DNA from 2 places in the Streptomyces sp. NPDC058964 genome. Region 2 is predicted to be linked to the other one. Evidence: riboswitches for the same ligand, from Rfam matches in the RefSeq annotation. Region 2 holds a riboswitch; the other holds the start of a gene.
What was found. Region 2 has a riboswitch for thiamine pyrophosphate ahead of ACFW2E_RS33295 (thiamine ABC transporter substrate binding subunit). Riboswitches for the same ligand answer to the same signal wherever they lie in the genome.
Positions count from the first base shown of each region.

Region 1: another riboswitch for thiamine pyrophosphate. It lies ahead of thiC (phosphomethylpyrimidine synthase ThiC); the one in region 2 lies ahead of ACFW2E_RS33295 (thiamine ABC transporter substrate binding subunit).

Region 1 covers NZ_JBHYKH010000204.1:828-7,321, reverse strand. Annotated here, with positions in the region: gene ACFW2E_RS24010 (cupin domain-containing protein) at 1-306, shown strand, start outside; gene ACFW2E_RS24005 (DUF5326 family protein) at 440-652, shown strand; gene ACFW2E_RS24000 (IclR family transcriptional regulator) at 849-1,709, shown strand; gene ACFW2E_RS23995 (SsgA family sporulation/cell division regulator) at 1,817-2,254, shown strand; gene ACFW2E_RS23990 (YibE/F family protein) at 2,346-3,872, opposite strand; TPP riboswitch at 3,945-4,124, shown strand; gene thiC (phosphomethylpyrimidine synthase ThiC) at 4,117-5,943, shown strand; gene ACFW2E_RS23980 (hypothetical protein) at 6,091-6,494, shown strand, end outside.
Region 2 covers NZ_JBHYKH010000368.1:1,145-9,064, reverse strand. Annotated here, with positions in the region: partial or broken gene ACFW2E_RS33315 (CBS domain-containing protein) at 1-231, shown strand, start outside; gene ACFW2E_RS33310 (maleylpyruvate isomerase family mycothiol-dependent enzyme) at 451-1,248, opposite strand; gene ACFW2E_RS33305 (ABC transporter ATP-binding protein) at 1,274-2,296, opposite strand; gene ACFW2E_RS33300 (ABC transporter permease) at 2,296-3,897, opposite strand; gene ACFW2E_RS33295 (thiamine ABC transporter substrate binding subunit) at 3,897-5,015, opposite strand; TPP riboswitch at 5,105-5,212, opposite strand; gene rlmN (23S rRNA (adenine(2503)-C(2))-methyltransferase RlmN) at 5,236-6,342, opposite strand; gene ACFW2E_RS33285 (GNAT family N-acetyltransferase) at 6,502-7,152, opposite strand; gene ACFW2E_RS33280 (DUF6119 family protein) at 7,289-7,920, shown strand, end outside.

The DNA.
Region 1 (6,494 bases), on a different contig from region 2:
AGGCTGGACGAACTGGAGGCGGAACGTGCCGCCAACGAGGGGGCCTACCTTCAGTTTCTGCGGGAGCGGAACATGTCGGTCGGCCTCTATGCCCTCAACGCGGGCGAGCATGACCCGCAGAAGCCCCACAACCAGGACGAGGTCTACTTCGTCGTGAGCGGCCGCGCCTCGATCACGGTGGGCTCGGAGACCACCCAGGTCGCGCGCGGCAGCGTGGTGTACGTGCCCGCCGGGACGGCCCACAAGTTCCACCACATCAGCGAGGACCTCCGGGTCCTGGTGGTCTTCTCTCCCCCTGAGGCCTGATCCGGCGTCTCAGGGTTCCCTAGGGGAACCGTCAGGGGAGGACAAGGGGTGCGAGGTCCCCGCCGGACCCCTGGCGGCTCTAGCATCGAGTGCAGGACACCGAGAACGCACATGACTGCAAAGGACGAGGGCAATGCGAGAGATCTTCGCGGGACTTCCGTGGTGGGTGAAGTGGGTCGCGGTGCCGGTCATCGCCCTGGTCCTGTTCGGCGGCCTGATAGCCAATGTGGTCGGGTTCGTGATCGGTCTGCTCTTCAAGGCGCTGGTCTTCGTGGCACTGGTCGGCGGACTGATCTACATCGTGCGGAAGTTCATGGCGGGCTCCTCGTCGCGCAGCGACTGGTGAGCGCCGTGGGAAACCGGTGACGGTAACAGGAATCACCGGTTCCCTCGCGCGAGGGAAGTTTTCCGGGCACGTCGTCCGAGAGCGGTGGCAGACGGTTAAAGTCCGGAATTCGACGCGGGGTCCAGCCCCGCGGGCGGCGTACACCCCACCCGTGCTGGTTCGCACGGGCTGCCCCCTCGCGCTTCGGGAGTAACCCTTGGCCACGGCTGACACCGCAACCGCAGTACCGCTCGCACCCCCCGTGCAGCCGCGCTCCTCCGCGTCTCCCGCACAGCGCCGGACCTCCGCGGCGGTTCCCGAGCAGCCTCATTCGGCCACCCTCATCGGATCCGTCCAGCGGGCGATGCGCCTGCTGGAATCGGTCGCCGAGCACGAGTACGGCGCTCCCGCCAAGCAACTGGCCCGCGAGACGGGTCTCGCGCTCCCCACGGCGTACCACCTGCTGCGGACCCTGGTGCACGAGGGCTATCTACGCCGCGACAAGGGTCTGTTCTTCCTCGGCGAGGCGGCCGAGCGGCTGGGCAGCAGCGGAGCGGAGCAGAAACGTCGCAGCACGGTCGCCGCCACGCTCGCGCAATGGCGCGATTCCATCGGGGCACCGGTGTACTACGCGATGTACCGGAACGGCGAGATCGAGATCATGTGCGTCTCCGACACCCCGGGCAACCCGGCGGTCGAGGAGTGGGCCGACTTCCGCGAGACCGGGCACGCGCACGCCATCGGTCAGTGCCTGCTGTCCCAGATGGACGAGGGTGCCCGCCGCGATCACCTCGACCGCTACCCCGTGCAGTCCATCACCCCGTACACCGTGCGTGACAGCCCGAGCCTGCTCCGGCGCCTGAACGGGTTGCGCCGGATGGAAGTGGTCACGGAACGCCAGGAGTACGCACTGGGAACGGTCTGTGCGGCGATTCCGATCACGGTCGGCACCACGGCGGCCACGATGGCCATCTCCCTGCCCGCTCACCAGGCGAATCGGCTGCTGCCCGCGGCCCGGCAGCTGCAGCACGAGGTCGGACTGCAGCTCGGGGCGCTCGCGATCTCTATCAGTATCTGAAAACTCACTCCTTGTGATCTCTCATGTACTTTCTGCAAGATTTCCCCAGTGTCAGAGGGATCAATCCCGGCCAGTCGGTGTCATAAGGTCATAAGACGGGGTAGGCGATGCGCGAGTCCGTGCAGGCAGAGGTCATGATGAGCTTTCTCGTGTCCGAGGAGCTCTCCTTCCGTATTCCGGTGGAACTGCGCTACGAGACCTGCGATCCCTATGCCGTGCGGCTGACCTTCCATCTGCCCGGAGACGCACCGGTGACCTGGGCCTTCGGCCGTGAGTTGCTGATCGACGGGGTGGGCCGGCCCTGCGGCGACGGCGATGTGCACATCGCGCCCGCCGACGCGGACGTGCTCGGTGAGGTGCTGATCCGGCTTCAGGTCGGTGGCGACCAGGCGGTGTTCCGTTCCTCGGCACCGCCGCTGGTGGCTTTCCTCGACCGTACGGACAAGCTGGTGCCGCTCGGTCAGGAAGGGGCGCTCGCCGATTTCGACGCCCATCTCGAGGAGGCTCTGGACCGCATCCTGGCCGAGGAGCAGAGCGCCGGCTGAGGCGGCACGGCGACCGGGCAGGGGTTTCCACCGCGCCGCGTGGGGCGGCGCAGTAACGCTTCTCCTCGTATGCCACTCGCTCCGCCGAACGTCACCTCTTGCGACGCCGGCCCCTCCCGCCGTGAGCCGCGACCGGCGGGGCCGCGGCGGACCTGCCCGTCGTGGGCCCCGGCCGGTCGGCGGACACCACCAGGGCGGCGAGGGCCGTGGTGACCGGCACCGAGGCGACCAGGCCGATCGAACCCACCAGGGTGCGCACGATCTCCTCCGCCACGAGCTCGCTGTTCGCGACGCTTGTCACGCTGCTCTGAGCGATCGAGAAGAGCAGCAGCAGCGGCAGCGCGGCACCGGCGTAGGCGAGGACGAGCGTGTTGACGACGGACGCGATGTGGTCGCGGCCGATGCGGATGCCCGCCCGGTACAGCCCGCGCCGGCCCATTGACGGATTGGCCTCGTGCAGCTCCCAGACGGCCGAGGTCTGGGTGACCGTCACGTCGTCCAGGACGCCGAGCGAACCGATGATGACGCCGGCCAGCAGCAGTCCGCTCATGTCGATCGACGGATACAGCCCGTGGATCAGGCCGGTGTTGTCGTCCGTGTTGCCGGTCAGCGCCGCCCAGTCGATGAACTCCGAGCCCAGGATGCCGATCAGCAGCAGTGAGACCAGCGTGCCGAGCACCGCGACCGATGTGCGAGCCGAGAGGCCGTGGCACATGTAGAGCGCGATGAGCATGATGGCACTCGACCCCACCACCGCCACGACCAGCGGGTTCGAACCCTGCAGGATCGCGGGCAGGATGAAGAGGGTCAGCACCAGGAAACTGACGGTCAGTGCGACCAGCGCCATGAGGCCACGCAGGCGGCCCACCACCACGACGGCGAGCGCGAAGACGCCGGCCAGCAGGGCCATCGGGAACTTCCGGTTCACGTCGGCGACCGAGTACTGCAGATCCTTCGGCGCCGAGGGCTCGTAGGCGACCACGACCCTCTCGCCCTCGTGCAGCTGCCGGGACTGGTCCGGCTGGACGATCTCCGTGAATGTGCGGCCCTTGTCCCTGCCGGTGTCGACTCGGATCGTCGCCTTCTTGCAGGTGCCGTTCGTCCCCTGTTGCGCGGAGTCTCCCTGGGCCGTGGAGGCGTCACCGGCCCGGGCCTGCCCCGAGGCGTTGACCGACTTGCAGCTCACCTCGACCACCTTGGTGACGGTGGCCTGCTGCGTCTGCCGGTCGAAGCCGACCCCGGTGCGCGCGTGGGACGGGGCCCCGCCGGGCCAGAGGACCACGAGTCCGACCACGACCGCCGCGGTGAACGGGATCAGGATGGCCGCGATCACCTTGCGCAGATGCTTGGAAACGGGGGCGGCGGGGCCGTGACTGTGCGAGTGGCCGTGGCCGCTGCCGGAGACGGGGCCGTGCCCTTGCCGATGTCCCTGGCCGTGCGGTTCCTCGCCCCCTTGCCTGCGCCCGTGGCTCCGTCTGTGAGCGTGCCCGTGGTCGTGCCCGTGGCCGTTCTCGTCACCGAGACCGTGGCCTTCGGTGCCGTGTCCGTCGCCTGGCCGCGAGCCGGGTTCGCCCGGCGGCTCGGGTGGCGGGTACGGATACTGCTGCATCGTGGTCACCGATCGATCGTCGCAAGAACGGCGGGGGGTCCTCTGTTCACCGCGCCTGAATTGACGCTAGCGTGGAGGCACCTTTGCACACGCGGGAGCTCGGAGCACCGGGCTGAGAGGGCGCTGACCTCCGTATTCACGATGTTTCACGTGGAACACATGGTGTTTCACACGAAACATCGACCGAGACGGAATCTGCTGCGCCGACCGCCGAACCTGTTACCGGGTAATGCCGGCGTAGGGAGTAGGTCTCATGACCAACAAGGACGCACGCACGCCTGCCTCCACGCAGAACGCGGCCAGCGCAAACGCGACCGCTGCGACGAGCGGGGAGGCCGGGAAGTCCATCGGCTGGCACAAGGGGTATGTCGAGGGCTCACGCCCCGACATGCGTGTGCCGGTCCGTCAGGTGCACCTCACCAACGGGCAGTCGGTCACGCTGTACGACACCTCCGGCCCGTACACCGATCCCCTAGTCGAGACCGACGTCCGCAGGGGCCTGCCGCCGCTGCGGGAGAACTGGATCATCGCCCGCGGCGACACCGAGGAGTACGCGGGGCGTCCCGTCCGCCCCGAGGACGACGGGATCAAGCACACCTCTCCGCGTGGAGGCCTGCGCAACCTCGACGCGGTGTTCCCGGGGCGGCCCCGTCAGCCCCGCCGCAGCCGCGACGGCCGGGCGGTCACGCAGCTGGCGTATGCGCGCCGGGGCGAGATCACACCGGAGATGGAGTTCGTGGCCGTCCGCGAGAACGTGTCTCCCGAGGTGGTCCGCGACGAGATCGCGGCGGGCCGGGCCGTGCTGCCTGCCAACGTCAACCACCCCGAGATCGAGCCGATGATCATCGGCAAGCGGTTCCTGGTGAAGGTCAACGCCAACATCGGCAACTCGGCGGTGACGTCCTCCATCGAGGAGGAGGTCGAGAAGATGACCTGGGCGACCCGGTGGGGCGCCGACACGGTCATGGACCTGTCCACCGGCCGCAACATCCACACCACCCGCGAATGGGTGCTGCGCAACTCCCCCGTCCCCATCGGCACGGTGCCGCTCTACCAGGCTCTGGAGAAGGTCGACGGCAGGGCCGAGGAACTCACCTGGGACATCTACAAGGACACGGTCATCGAGCAGGCCGAGCAGGGCGTGGACTACATGACGGTCCACGCGGGCGTCCGGCTGCCGTACGTCCCGCTCACCGCGAACCGCAAGACGGGAATCGTCTCGCGCGGCGGTTCGATCATGGCGGCCTGGTGCCTCGCGCACCACAAGGAGTCGTTCCTGTACGAGAACTTCGAGGAACTCTGCGAGATCCTCGCCGCCTACGACGTCACCTACTCGCTGGGCGACGGCCTGCGGCCGGGCTCGATCGCTGACGCCAACGACGAAGCGCAGTTCGCCGAGTTGCGCACACTCGGGGAACTCAACCGGATCGCGAAGCGTTGCAACGTGCAGACCATGATCGAGGGCCCGGGGCATGTCCCGATGCACAAGATCAAGGAGAACATCGACCTTCAGCAGGAGATCTGCGATGAAGCTCCGTTCTATACGCTCGGCCCGCTGACCACGGACGTCGCGCCGGCGTACGACCACATCACTTCCGGCATCGGTGCCGCGATGATCGCCTGGTGGGGCACGGCCATGCTCTGCTACGTCACGCCCAAGGAACACTTGGGCCTGCCCAACCGGGACGACGTCAAGACCGGCGTCATCACCTACAAGATCGCCGCCCACGCGGCCGACCTCGCCAAGGGGCACCCAGGTGCGCAGGAGTGGGACGACGCGCTGTCCGACGCGCGTTTCGAGTTCCGATGGGAGGACCAGTTCAACCTCGCCCTGGACCCGGACACGGCAAGGGAGTTCCACGACGAGACCCTCCCGGCCGAACCCGCCAAGACGGCCCACTTCTGCTCCATGTGCGGGCCCAAGTTCTGCTCGATGAAGATTAGCCAAAGCATCACAGAGCGGTTCGGTGGCGCGGCGGCTGAGGGGGCGTCTCCCGACGAGATCGCCGAGGGGATGCTCCAGAAGTCGAAGGAGTTCGCGGCGAGCGGGAACAGGGTGTACCTGCCACTGGCGGAATAGCCGAAGTCCGACAGAGCAGCCCGCGTCTCAGGGCAGAGTCGCGGGCTGTCCTGCTGTGTGGGGACTGGCGGATGGCGTGATTACAGCCTTCTGCCAGGGACACAACAGGTGCCCTGACGCGTTGAACCGGGTGTGACGGAGCACTCGATGATGTGGGATGAGACGGGCCTTTCCGATCTGCAGGCGCACCTGGCTCACGAAATGCTGAGCCGCGTCTCGGCGATCGCCCTTGAAGAGAAAGTCTGGCTCGTCCGTGGTGTGGTGAATGCCCCGGATCGACGCGGTGTCGGCCGCGTGGTTCTGTGGGATGGACAGCGACTGGATGCGTCAGTTGCCTTCGACATGCCGCTGACGGACCCAGAGGGCGCAAACATCCCCTCCGGGGACCTGGCGGCTGCTCTGCGAAGTGCCCTGGCTGGCTGCTCCGAACAAGACGTCGAGCAGGCACCGCGCGACGCCTTCGGGATCCCCGTGATCGACGCCTCTGCCACCGTTCATGCCTTTGTCGCCCAGCCGCAGTTCCATCTCTCGGATGCACTGCTTGCTGCGGG
Region 2 (7,920 bases):
GACGTGACAGACCGGACAGTGGGCGAGGCATGCAGCCGCGAGATGGTGGCTGTCGCCCCGGACGACGACGTCGACCGGGCGGTGCAGCTGATGCGGTCCAAGGCGCTTCGCCGGCTGCCGGTCGTCGACAACGGCCAGCCGGTCGGCATCGTCGCGCTCGGTGACCTGGCCGTGGAACGCGACCCCGGCTCCGCCCTGGGCGACATCAGCGCCGCCGACCCCAACGCATAACACACAACACCAGGTCGTACAGACACACGCATACCGGGACAGGGCCGTGGTAGGAGAGCGGCTGTGACACTCAACCGCCCTGCAGACAACGCCGGGGACCAGCCCGGCCCGGGGGCGCGCGCGGCGGGGTGTGGGGGGGGTGGGGGGGGCGCGCCGCGGCCCCCGCCCGCCGGTCGGGCTGGCCCGCCCCGGCGGCCGGGGCGCCCCCCCCACGGCCGTTCAGCCGAACGAGGCCCGCTCCAGCCAGGACTCCAGCACCGTCCGGTCGCCGAGGATCTCCAGCTCCAGGCTGTCCAGCGGCAGCCTGCGGTAGAAGGCGAGCAGGACGGCGGTGAGCGGGCCGCGCAGTGCCACCGCCGCCTTCTCGTGCCCGCGGCGCCAGTCGAGGCCCTCCGCGCCGTACTCGACGATCCACTCGGCGTTCAGTCCGGGCGGGGTGTCGGTGGCGTGGAGGTGGATGCTCCGGTCGGGCCCGGCCGGCCGCGGCGCGTCCTCGCGCCCCTTGCGCCGCTGGGCCCATTGCGCGATCTCCAGCCATTCGTCCAGGGCGTCGGCGGCCACGTCGGCCGCGACCTCGTAGGGCAGCCCGGCGGCGAGCGCGGCGTCCGCCCGGTGGACGGTGATCTCGTGCGTCATACGGCGGGCCCAGAACCCGGAGCTGCGGTCCCCGAGCCAGCCCCATACCTCGGTGTCCGGGCCGGCCTCCCGCAGTGTGCCGACGACCAGTTCACCGGTCTCGGCGAGCCAGGCGTCCAGGGCGGCGGGGTCGCCCCGCTCCCCGGGGCCGTCGTGGAGCGGGATCCGCTCCTGCGGGACGTTCTCCTGCGCGCGGACCGAGACGATGGCCTCCACCCAGCGCAGCGCACCGCCCATGTGCCGTACGAGCTGCTCCAGCGTCCAGTCCGGGCAGGTGGGCACGGTGGCGGCGAGGTCGGCACCGGAGGTCACCACCCGCCGCAACTGCCCCACCTGGTGGGCGATTTCGTCACAGTAGCGGTCATGTGCGAGTAACGTCATGGCCGTCACCCTAGGCGCACGATGATCAGCCGAGGACGACGATTTCGGCCGAGTCGAACTCCACCCCGGTCTCCTGCCCGACCTCGGGCGCCTCCCGCAGCGCGCACGCCGCCTCCAGCCGCGGGCCGCCGTCCTCGGGCCGGAGATGGACGGCGACGTGCGTCCCCCGGAAGGTGCGGGCGGTCACGGTGCAGCGCAGGCCCTCGCCGGAGCCCACCAGCCGCACACCCGCGGGCCGTACCAGCAACGACAGCGGGCCCTGCGGTGCGTCCTTGGGCACCGGGAGCTTGCCCCACGGAGTGGCCGCGGCCGCCCCCGCGACCGTCGCCGGCACCACGTTGTCGAAGCCCAGGAAGCGGGCCACGAACTCGTCCGCCGGACGCTGCCACACCTCAAGGGGCGTCCCGGACTGGGCGATCCGTCCGTCCCGCATCACCACGACCCGGTCGGCGAGGGCGAAGGCCTCACCCTGGTCGTGCGTCACGGCCAGCACGGTGGTGCCCAACCGGCCGAACAGCTCGCGGAGTTCGACGACCAGGCGTTCCCGCAGCGAGCGGTCCAGCTGGCCGAGCGGCTCGTCCAGCATCAGCAGCCGGGGCCGGGGCGCCAGGGCACGGGCCAGTGCCACGCGCTGCTGCTCACCGCCGGAGAGCCCGGCGACGGCCCGGCGGGCGGCACCCGGAAGCCCCACCAGGTCCAGCAACTCCCGCACCTCGGCGTCCCGCTGCCCCTTGGAGGTGCCACGCATCCGCGGCCCGAACGCCACGTTGCCGCCCACGTCCCGCTGGGGGAAGAGCTGATGGTCCTGGAACATCAGCCCCACCCCCCGCTTGTGCGCGGGCACACCCGTCTGGTCCCGCCCGTCGAGCGACACCCGCCCGGAGTCCAGCGGCTGGAGCCCGGCCACCGCCCGCAACAGCGTCGACTTGCCGCTGCCGCTGGGCCCGAGCACGCACACGATCTCGTGCTCGGCGACGGCCAGGTCCACGGCGTCCAGCACCGCCCGCCCACCGAAGCGCACGGTCGCGGCCTCGAGTCTCAGCAGCATCAGAACTCCCCCGTCCGGTCGGTCCGCAACCGCTCGAGCACCAGCAGCGCCACCGCGCACACCACCATCAGAATCGTCGACAGGCCCATCGCCTGCCCGTAGTTGAGGTCACCGGGCCGCCCGAGGAGCCGCGCCACCGCGACGGGCAGCGTCGGGCGGTCGGGCCGCGCGATGAACACGGTCGCCCCGAACTCCCCCAGCGACACGGCGAAGGCGAATCCGGCCGCGATCAGCAGCGCGCGCCGCACCATCGGCAGGTCGACCTCCCGCCACACCCGCCACGGCGACGCCCCGAGGACGGCCGCCGCCTCCCGGAGCCGTCCGTCCACCGCCCGCAGCACCGGCAGCATGGTGCGTACGACGAAGGGCACGCCGACCAGGGCCTGCGCGAGCGGCACCAGGATCCACGACTGGCGCAGGTCCAGCGGCGGCTCGTCGAGGGCGATGAGGAAGCCGAAGCCGACGGTCACCGCGGACACGCCCAGCGGCAGCATCAGCAGCGCGTCGAATCCGCGCACGATCCGGCCCGCGTCACGGCGGGCCAGCGCGGCGGCGGCGAGAGCTCCGATCAGTACGGCGATGGCGGTGGCGGCGACGGCGTACTGGAGCGAGTTCCCGATCGCGGTGATCGGCGCCACCAGGAACGTACCCGCGTCCTCGCTGGTCAGCGCGCGGTAGTAGCCGAAGCCGGGGGCGTCCAGCGACCGCCGCACCAGCACGGCGAGCGGCAGCACCAGGAGTACGGCGACGGTGGCGAGGACTCCGGCCAGCAGCGCCCACTGGCCCGCCCCGCGCGGCCGTCGTGCCGTCACCGACGCGTCGACCAGGCGCAGCGCGGTCTCCCGGCGCCGTACCGTCCGGGCGTGCACGGCGAGGATCGCGCCCACCGCGACGAACTGGACGATGGTGAGCACCGCGGCCGTGGAGAGGTCGAAGATCTCGGAGGTCTGCCGGTAGATCTCGACCTCGAGCGTGGAGAAGGTGGGGCCGCCGAGGATCTGCACCACACCGAAGGAGGTGAAGGTGAACAGGAACACCATCAGCGCGGCGGCGGCCACGGCCGGGGCGAGCGCCGGGAGGGTGACCTTGCGCCAGGCCCTCAGGGGCGACGCGCCGAGCATCCGCGCGGCCTCCTCCTGGCGCGGGTCGAGTTGCGACCACAGGCCGCCGACCGTCCGTACGACGACCGCGTAGTTGAAGAAGACGTGCGCCAGCAGGATCGCCCACACGGTCGTGTCCAGCCGTACGCCCCACAGTTCGTCGAGCAGCCCGCCGCGGCCGACCAGCGCGAGGAACGCCGTGCCGACGACGACGGTCGGCAGCACGAACGGGACGGTGACGACGGCCCGCAGGACCTGTTTGCCCGGGAAGTCGAGGCGCGCGAAGACGTACGCGGCGGGCAGCGCGGCCAGCAGGGTGAGCGCGGTGGAGGCGAGCGCCTGCCAGGTGGTGAACCACAGTATGTGCCGGACGTCGGACTGTGTGACGACGTCCGCGATCCGCCCGAACCGCCAGACGCCGTCCACCTTCAGGCCGCGGGCGACGATCGCGGTGACGGGGTAGGCGAAGAACAGCGCGAAGAACGCGACCGGCCCGGCCATCAGGGCGAGCCGCGCCGCGTTCCCCGTGCGCCCCTTGAAAGACACAGCTTCAGTACGAGCGACGTCCACGACTTGACCCACTGGTCACGGTTGGCGGCGATCCTGTCGGGGGCCATGGTCTCCGGGTCGGAGGCCTGCCGGCCGTACTTGACGAACTCCGGCGGCACCTGGGCGGCCTGGCGCACCGGGTAGACGAACATCTTCAGCGGCATGTCCTCCTGGAACTCCTTGGTGAGCAGGAAGTCGAGGAACGCCTTGCCGCCCTTGGTGTTCTTCGCGTTGCTCAGCAGCCCCGCGTACTCGGTCTGCCGGAAGCAGGTGCCGTACGACACCCCGGTCGGGGCCGAGTCGGGCTTCGGGCTCGCGTAGATGACCTCGGCGGGCGGGGAGGAGGCGTAGGACACGACGAGCGGCCGGTCGCCGTGCGCCTTCCTGCCGCCGGCCGAACCGGAGAACTCCTCGTTGTACGCCTGCTCCCAGCCGTCGACGACCTTGACGCCGTTGGCCTTCAGCTTCTTCCAGTAGTCCTGCCAACCCCCATCGCCGTACTTGGCGGCGCTGCCGAGCAGGAAGCCGAGGCCGGGCGAGGACGTGGACGCGTTCTCGGTGACGAGGAGGTTCTTGTACTCGGGCTTGACCAGGTCGTCGAAGGACTGCGGCGGGGTCAGCTTGTGCTTGCTGAAGTACGCCTTGTCGTAGTTGACGCAGATGTCGCCGGAGTCGATCGGCGTGACGCGGTGCTTGGCCTGGTCGACCCGGTACCGGGGCAGGACCAGGTCGGAGCCCTTGACCTCGTACGGCTGGAACAGCCCGTTGTCGAGGGCGCGCGACAGCAGGGTGTTGTCGACGCCGAAGAAGACGTCACCCTGCGGGTTGTCCTTGGTCAGGATCGCCTTGTTGACGGCCTGGCCCGCGTCGCCGTCGTTGAGGACCTTGACCTTGTAGCCGGACTGCTTCTCGAAGTCCTTGAGCACGTTCTTCGAGACGGCCCACGAGTCGTGGCTGACGAGGGTGACGGTCTTGGATTCCGCCGCTCCCGCGCCGCCGGACGATCCGCACGCGGACAGCGCGAGCAGACCGATCCCGGTGGCGACGGCCACGAGGGTCTTGTTGTGCACTGGATTCCTCCTGGGGGTGACCAGGAAGAGACGCGGCCCCGCCCAGGACCCGTGGAGGACTCCACCGGGGCCCGGGCAGGGCGCAACAGCTTGAGTGATGACCGAACTTCCTACCCAGAATGACCTGGGCGAGGTTCAGAGGGTCTGCGGCCCGGTTGCCGCACTCTCAGCGCTGTGGCGCTCCCCTGTCGGAATATGAAGATGTACTGACCCGGTCAGGTTACCGCTCGCTGGCCGCGAGCTGACCACAGGCACCGTCGATCTCCTGACCTCGGGTGTCCCGGATGGTAACCGGTACCCCGTGCGCCGCGATGGCCTCGACGAACGCCTTCTCGTCCTCAGGCCGCGAGGCGGTCCACTTGGACCCCGGTGTCGGGTTCAGCGGGATGAGGTTGACGTGGACGGGCTTGCCCTTGAGCAGCCGACCGAGCCGGTCGCCGCGCCAGGCCTGGTCGTTGATGTCCCGGATCAGCGCGTACTCGATGGACAGCCGGCGCCCGGACTTCGCGGCGTACTCGAACCCCGCGTCGAGCACCTCGCGCACCTTCCACCGCGTGTTCACGGGGACCAGGGTGTCGCGCAGCTCGTCGTCCGGAGCGTGCAGCGAGATCGCGAGGCGGCACTTGAAGCCCTCGTCGGAGAACCGGTGGATGGCAGGCACGAGCCCGACGGTGGACACGGTGATGCCGCGCTGCGACAGCCCGAGCCCGTCCGGCTCCGGATCGGTGAGCGCCCGGATGGCCCCCACGACCCGCTTGTAGTTGGCGAGCGGCTCGCCCATGCCCATGAAGACGATGTTCGACAGCCGGGCCGGGCCGCCGGGCACCTCGCCGTCGCGCAGCGCGCGCATGCCGTCCACGATCTGGTGCACGATCTCGGCGGTCGACAGGTTACGGTCGAGCCCCGCCTGCCCCGTGGCGCAGAACGGGCAGTTCATACCGCATCCCGCCTGCGAGCTGATGCACATCGTCACCCGGTCCGGGTAGCGCATCAGCACCGACTCGACGAGCGTCCCGTCGAACAGCCGCCACAGCGTCTTGCGGGTCGTGCCCTGGTCGGTGGACAGGTGCCGCACGACCGTCATCAGCTCGGGAAGCAGCGCCTCCCGCAGCTTGGCGCGCGAACCGGCGGGAATGTCGGTCCACTGCTCCGGGTCGTGCGCGTACCGCGCGAAGTAGTGCTGCGAGAGCTGCTTGGCACGGAACGGCTTCTCACCGACCGCGGCGACGGCCTCCTTGCGCTCGGCGGGCGACAGGTCGGCGAGATGCCGCGGCGGCAGCTTGGCTCCGCGCGGGGCTACGAAAGTGAGTTCTCCGGGCTTAGGCATGGCCCTATCAGTGTCGCAGATCGAATGGAGTGACCTGGGGCCCAAGGTCTCCATGGTGGTCGTTGCTGGTCGTCCTCGGCTGTCAGCAGGTCTTCTTGGACGGCCCAGAGACGGCCCGAGGACAGGCACTCTGCGAGGGCATCGATGCAGGTAGTCGGCCTAGGTCAAGACCCGCACCACGAGCTGCTCGGCCCCGACAGGGTAGATAGCGACCTTCCCCTGCGGATCAAGACGGAGCGGAGCACCTTCGCCGAGGGCCTCGAACCCCAGTCGGCCGTACCAGCGCGCGAGAGCCGGCTTGTCGACGTCCACCTGGGCGTACAGCACCTCGTAGTCGGCGGCGCTGTACTCGTCAACGAAGGCCCTCACCAGCGCCTCACCGATTCTGTCGCCACGTCTCTCAGGCGCAACGGCGACGGCCTTGAGTTTCGCAATGGAACGAGCCACGCCGCTGACCACAGACCGAGGAGCCTCCGCCATCTGTAACCGTCGCAACAGGCTCGCGGGAGGCAGGGCGAGGAGTGCCCCAACAAGTCCGGGGTCACCCTGTGCCTCGGCGACCAGGGCACGACGTAGACCCGCTCCGGACGAGGCATAGGTCCCCGCGTCGATGTGCTGCACCGCATAGTCGAGATCGTCGTACTCGGTGTCGATTGTCGACAGCAGCTCCAACACTCGCTGCCCCTCGCCACGACGCGCCTGCCTGATCACGACGCCTTCGACACCGCAGAAGTACACAGATCCTGACGCCTGCGCTTCGGCGGTGCTGCCCCGTCTGCGGCGCGGCTTGTTCTTCTTAGCCCTCCCCATGTGCAGCCACGCTAGGTCGTTCCACAAGCCGGCACCAGAGCGCCCATGCACGACGACTTCGGGCCAACAGACGACGGTTCAGGTCTGCTCACCACTGACCACAATTCGTTCGATTTGCTTGTTCGAGTGTCAAACCATGACCTCGAATGTACGATCCCTGATTCTGGACATCCGATTCGAGGGGTGGGGACCCATGGTCGATGCATCAGATGACTCGAGTGGCAAAGCAAGGCGATCCACTCTGTACCGACTCATCGATACGGATTCCAGTGACGCCGGACTTCGAGAATCGCTCGCCGATTACTACGCGAGCCATGACGACTTCACTGTCGAATCAACCGAAATTGATGGAGTTCCCGCCATAGCGATTTGGGGAATCGTAGGCAAGAAGGACCGGGCGGACTGGAGTGCCACCTTCAAGTCACTTACGGGAAAAGATGCGGAAATATCAAACCGCGCCGCAGCCGGAGCCATCGTGATAGGAGTATCAGGGGGGCCATACGCCCTAACTTTTGGCATGGGGCACCTACTTATCGACCCGTCTCGAATAGACTCCGGATTTGGACTTTCGTTCTCAATTCGATCCATTGAGCCGGAACTCATTCGGCAGGTAACACGCAACATTCTTGACAGTCGAGCGAGGGTGGACCGTAGCACCGTACCCGGCGGACAGTCGATTCGAGGGTTCGGGATCGAATCCTATGGAGAAATAGTCAGCCGACTCGCAGGAACCCTCGAAAAAGCGTCAATGACTTTCAATAGGGACAA